DNA from 2 places in the Pontibacillus sp. ABV4_188 genome. Region 2 is predicted to be linked to the other one. Evidence: riboswitches for the same ligand, from Rfam matches in the RefSeq annotation. Region 2 holds a riboswitch; the other holds the start of a gene.

Region 1 (3,101 bases), 1.0 Mb from region 2:
AAACCGACAACTTTACTCCAACCAAGCTCTTCAAAGCGTTGTCTAGACTGAGCTGGGTCTAAATAAAACCCTTCATCGTGCTCGCGCTCGGAGCGTTCTATAAGAACAATCTCACCTGCCACATAATAATCAGGGCGCGCAAAGAGCTTTTTCACTCCTGGATGCTCTAGTTCAGTCGTTAAGTACACTTGCTCTGCCTCTTTTGTCTTATTCGGCTGGTACACCTCCGAGACCTCAATATAGCCATACACCGTGTTTTCTAAATTCAGCTCAGCTACATCGCCTTTACTCAACTGTTTTGCTTTCTCCTCATCAACTGGAAGCGTAATCGGAATGCTCCAAGGTGTTCCATCTGATAACCTCATCCGGTCCACAACTGATTCATAATCTTCCTTACTCAAGAACCCTGTTAACGGACTATAAGCGCCGTTGGCTAATAGCTCCAAGTCACTTAACGCCATCTTATCGATCGAGATGCTCACATTTGCTTCTGGCGCTTCCTCTTTCGTACTCCACTGATTCACTAATGTTCCTCCGTGCGGTGCAATAACTGTCATATTCATTCCTCCCAAAAATTGATTAATCTTGGTTTCCTGTCGTGTGAAGACCACACTCTGTCTTATTAAATCCTTTCCACCTGCCTGATCGTCCGTCTCCTTCATCTGGAGATGTGCATGGCTTACATCCAATACTCGGAAAGCCTTGATCATGCAAAACATTGTAATCCAAGTCGTTTAGTCGGATATATTGCCATACAAAATCCCACGTCCAATAAATTAAAGGACATACCTTTACAGACTGGAATCGTTCATCTTTATTAACAAAGTTTGTGTTCTTACGACTTGCTGATTGTTCCCGCCTTAAGCCAGAAACCCAGGCTGTTGCACCGCTAAGTGTATCTTCAAGTGGCTTAATCTTTCGAATGTAACAGCACTGGTTCGGGTTTTTATTCCACAAAGCTGATCCATATTCTTCAGCTTGCTCATCTAGTGTTAAATCTGGCTTTCTCATTTCAATATTCAACTGAGGGTACCTGGCCTTGACCTTATCGATTAGTTCATACGTTTCTTGAAAATGAATTCCTGTATCCAAGAAAACAACCTTCGCATCGGGTTTTACTTTCGAAATCAAGTCAATCAATACGATTCCTTCAGCTCCAAAGCTACAAGCATACACAATCGAATCTCCGTAGGTTTCATACGCCCATTTCAATACCGTTAAAGCACCTTCCACCTCATTATCTGGTCGATAAGAGGCGAATGGATCGCCTGTGAACTGCTCATACGTTACGACTTCTTGTGTCATAAGCTCCTCCCTCCTTGCTTTTAATCGAATACAAAAACCTCTCTTCTTAAAGACAAGAAGAGAGGTTCACTCTGCTATACAGTGACCCATCTTCTTATCTTCCAAGTATTTCACTTGCTGGAGTTGGCACAGTATCTCTAGATCAGACCCGTTGCCGAGGCTTCAAAGGGCCAGTCCCTCCACCTCTCAGGATAAGAATTTCGGTTATCGTTTGCTGAATATTTTATTATCCAAAATACTATGCCCCATAGAAGAATATGTCAACAATTTATTCAAATTTTTATAATTTTATAAATATGTTGACAATTATCTGGCTGTATTTTACATTAGAAACTATTCAAATTCGAATACGTCCTTATACAGAGCCGGGGGAGGAAACTGGTCTTACGATCCCGCAGCAACCTCTTGCTTAAAGAAGAAGGTGCTCCGTCCAGCAGAAACAGTTCTGAAAGATAAGGAGAAGGTACTATTCACCTCTTCTTACATAAGGGGATTTTTTTATGTCTATACTCGCTTAGCTTTATTTTTTTATTTTAATCCCGAGTAAAAAGATAAGAATAATACATTTAGGGGTGAACGTATTTTGAGGAAACTATTAATCTTTGCTTTTGTAGGTTTTTTTGCTCAGTTAATTGATGGTGCTTTAGGTATGTCTTACGGATTAAGCTCTTCTTCGCTTTTGCTAGCTTATGGAGTAGCTCCTGCAGTGGCGTCTTCATCCATACATATGTCTGAAATTGCTACAACGGCCGTATCTGGTTATTCCCATTACAAATTTAAGAACATTGATAAGTCATTAATCCTGCCACTCATCCTACCTGGCTCGATTAGTGCCTTTTGTGGAGCAGCCTTTTTAAGTAGTCTTCCTGGCGATGTTATTAAGCCATTTGTCTCATTCTTCCTGCTCCTACTTGGTGTCTACATACTCATACGCTTCTTACTACTTAACGTTGAGCGTTCAAAATCAAGACCAACCCTTTCCCCTAAAAAGCGTTTCATCTATCCACTCGGGTTCGTAGCCGGATTCCTAGATGCCATCGGTGGAGGGGGATGGGGGCCTGTAAACACCCCGATCTTATTATCCCAAAAAGGAGCCACCCCAAGGAAAGTAATCGGGACAGTCGACACCACAGAATTCGCCATTACAACATCCGCCACACTTGGCTTTATATTATTTCTCGGATGGGAAGAATTTAGCTGGTTATGGGTCATGGCCTTTGTCATAGGAGGCGTGGTCGCCGCTCCCCTTGCAGCTTGGCTTGTTCAAGTGATCCCAGCATTAATACTTGGTGTGTTAGCGGGAGGGTTTATCGTCTTAACAAACCTACGGACGTTACTCTTAACGGTGGATTTAGATACAACTTTAATTTATATGATTTACGGCATTCTTGTGGCAGCTTGGTTAACGGTGGTTGCGTTCTCAATACGGAAGTACATTCGAATTAGAGACTACGGGAAGTCTTATGTGAAACAGTAGGGTACGTATGCCACAGCCCCATTTCCTGTAATCCCCACCGCCTACCTGCTATACTAAACGTATTAAATCAGTGGGATGGTGAATACATATGAACAAAACAATTGGCTTTATCGGAACGGGTGTTATGGGGAAAAGCATGATACGAAACTTGATGAAAATAGGGTTTTCCGTCAACGTGTATACCAGAACAAAAACGAAGGCAGAAGACCTAATTGCTGAAGGTGCTTCGTGGAAAAACGATGTGGCACAGCTCGCTGAAAGCTCAGATATTATTATTACGATTGTGGGATACCCAAGTGATGTGGAAGAAGTGTACCTT
Region 2 (3,101 bases):
CTTGGGTAATATCCAAACGGAAATTGAGAAATTCACTTTATATAATTTTGACAAAGTATTTGAGATCATCGATGAAACAGAGGATCTGGTCATTGTGAATATGGGGCGCCTTACGTCTTTGGCGATGGCTTATATTATTTCTCCTGAGAGGATGAAGAACACGACTAGAGTGGTGATAATGGGAGGGGCTTTTTTAGTGCCAGGCAATGTGACTCCTTATGCGGAGGCAAATTTCTTTGGAGATCCTGTTGCAGCAAACGTTGTTTTAGATAATACAGGACCGAATAAAATTGTACTTATCTCCTTAAATGTTTCTAAGAAAGGAATTATAACGCCTAGTCTAGTAGAGAGTATTAAAACTGAATCTATAACAGAGATTGGCTCCTTAATTGGTCAATTATACGAGCCTTACTATGACTTTTATAAGAAACAAAAACCTTCTCTAAACGGAGCTCCTATGCATGATTTATTAACAATTGTTTACGTTACAAATCCTTCATTATTTAAAAGTGTAAAGCGTAACGTCACCGTTGAAGAGTCTTCCTACTTGACCACCGGGGTAAGTGTTGCAGATTTCAGAGATCAACCTCAAGTAAACGAAGACTATAATAACTATTGTGAAATATTACTAGACATCGATTACCCTGCATTTATAACAGAAGTAGCAACCACCATGATCGGGAAAGTCTAACATGTGGTTTTCGTGCATTAGAGCAATGAAGGGTGTCTGGCACCCTTCATTGCTTTAAAGACATAGAGGGTGCCAGACACGCGTCAGTCTTTTAAAGCGGTGACGCGTGTGTGGCACGTTTTTTGGTTAGTTTGTTGTGGTTAGGTGTTGGTTTGCATTTTCAAGAGCCTGTTGGAAGTCAGTTGTAAGGTCCTCAATCGCTTCAATTCCTACAGAGAGACGTAGCAGCCGATTGCAGACTCCGTAACTAGAACGAACTTCTTCTGGTATGTCTGCATGTGTTTGTGTAGCAGGATAGGTAATGAATGTCTCAACGCCGCCAAGACTCTCAGCAAATGTTACAAGCTCAAAATATTCTAGTAGTTTAGGTGCTAACGCTTCATCCTTAACGCGGAAGGAAATCATTCCACCTCGACCTGGGTAAAGTACATCTTGAATGAGCGGATGATCCGAGAGAAAAGAGGCTAAGTTTTTCGCGTTTTGTTCATGCTGTTTCATGCGAAGGGGAAGTGTTTTCAGACCGCGCATGAGAAGCCAGCTATCAAATGGAGATAAAACAGCTCCAGAACCATTTTGTTCAAGACGAAGAGAAGTGCAAATGTCTTCATCTTTAGCAACGACAAGCCCCGCCAAAACATCATTATGACCACCGATATATTTGGTGGCGCTATGAATGACTAGGTCAGCACCTAGTTCAATTGGCCGCTGGATATAGGGGGTGTAGAATGTGTTATCAACAATAAGGTGAAGCCCATGTTTCTGGGTTAAATCAGCCATTTCTTCTATATCTATTTGATGCATAAGTGGATTTGTAGGTGTCTCGATGAAGAAGCCTTTTGTATTGGACGTTATACAGGCTTCAAATTCTTCTTTGCTGCTCCCGCTCACATAAGAGAAAGAGAGTCCGAATTTCTTGAAATGTGTTTCAAATAAACGATAAGAACCACCATACACATCTTGAGTTACGATGAAATGATCACCTGGTTCATAGGTTGAAAAGACAGCTTGGATGGCAGCCATGCCTGAGCTGAATGCAAACCCTTCACGCCCAGTTTCAAGCTGAGCGATTTTATCCTCTAATAGATTACGAGTCGGGTTTCCGGTGCGAACATAATCATATCCAGTTGATTGCCCAACACCCGCATGACGATAAGCTGTTGATAAATATAATGGAGGATTAACCGTTCCTGTTGTACTCTCACTTCGGTTCCCTGTCTGTGCAAACTCTGTTTCTACCTGATAGCGTCTCATAGTATCTTTTCACTCCTTTAGTGTAATAAAGTGTGTCAGACACCCATCAATGCTTTAGTGGGTGAAAGGGTGCCAGACACCCATCAGTGCTTTAGTGCATAAACGTATTCATGGCATTAAAAAAAGGCTCTTCAGAAGAAGAGCCTTTTGTGGGTAAGGTGCACTTCTTCTTATCTTTCAAGTGACGCATCACTTGCTGGAAGGAGCACCACATCATTTAAGATAGGTTGCTGAAGCGTCAACGGACCAGATCCCTCGGCTTCTCTGAATAAGAAATAAGAAAGTGTTTGGTATAATTTTCTCTATACTATACATAAAATCTCGTTATCATGCAACAAGGTATCAGAATTTTTTAACTTGAATGACTTCCTGGACGAAACGGTTAAATAGGTTTTGCATTCGTTCATGCTTTCTAGTCATCATTTCCGCATGCCACTGAACGCCGATTACAAATCCTTCTTCATCCTCTTTTTCTATGGCCTCAATCACACCATCGGCTGCGAATGCGGTAGCTCTAAACCCTGGTGCGACCTCTTTAATAGACTGGTGATGAAAGGAGTTGGTAATGGTCTTCTCGCCAAATTGTTCTCGCATTACACTGTCTGGTTCTGTTGTAATTGTATGAGATTCTTGCCACGGTTTGTTGTACTGATCATGCTTTAAGGTTTCTTTATCCATATACGATACGTCTTGATACAACGAACCTCCATAAGTGACGTTTAAGATTTGAACGCCTCTGCATATAGCGAAAACTGGCTTTCCTTGACGAATCATTTCTTTTGCAAGGATCGCCTCAGAGTGATCGCGCTCCGGGAAAGGGGAGCCTTGCTTCTGAAGAGGCTCTTCATTGTAAAGGAGTGGATTTACATCTTGTCCACCTGAAAGAACAAGCCCATCCATGCCTGAAGCTTGTGCTCGAACAGTTTCATCATCTTCAAGAACAGGGAGAATAAACGGAACTCCCCCTGCTCGTAGGACGGATTGAACATAATCATTATTTACATAAGCGCGGTCGTAACCAGGGAATCGGCCACCCTGATCTATAATAATACTTCCTGATATACCAATAAGTGGTTTCATATGAAGTGGACTCCTTTTGTTAATTTTTTTAAAACTTTTATTTTGACAACTAGAAACTTCTATTATAAAATCCAAGTAA

What was found. Region 2 has a riboswitch for S-adenosylmethionine ahead of ACYX4O_RS07100 (methionine biosynthesis PLP-dependent protein). Riboswitches for the same ligand answer to the same signal wherever they lie in the genome.
Region 1: it holds a riboswitch for S-adenosylmethionine, as region 2 does, so the genes downstream of both, ACYX4O_RS02115 (phosphoadenylyl-sulfate reductase) here and ACYX4O_RS07100 (methionine biosynthesis PLP-dependent protein) in region 2, are expected to answer to the same signal.

Annotation. Positions count from the first base shown of each region.
Region 1 covers NZ_CM149975.1:392,396-395,496, reverse strand. Annotated here, with positions in the region: gene sat (sulfate adenylyltransferase) at 1-557, opposite strand, end outside; gene ACYX4O_RS02115 (phosphoadenylyl-sulfate reductase) at 580-1,305, opposite strand; SAM riboswitch class I at 1,397-1,503, opposite strand; SAM riboswitch class I at 1,658-1,764, shown strand; gene ACYX4O_RS02110 (sulfite exporter TauE/SafE family protein) at 1,889-2,782, shown strand; gene ACYX4O_RS02105 (NAD(P)-dependent oxidoreductase) at 2,871-3,101, shown strand, end outside.
Region 2 covers NZ_CM149975.1:1,405,940-1,409,040, forward strand. Annotated here, with positions in the region: gene ACYX4O_RS07095 (nucleoside hydrolase) at 1-691, shown strand, start outside; gene ACYX4O_RS07100 (methionine biosynthesis PLP-dependent protein) at 818-1,942, opposite strand; SAM riboswitch class I at 2,110-2,217, opposite strand; gene ACYX4O_RS07105 (gamma-glutamyl-gamma-aminobutyrate hydrolase family protein) at 2,285-3,022, opposite strand.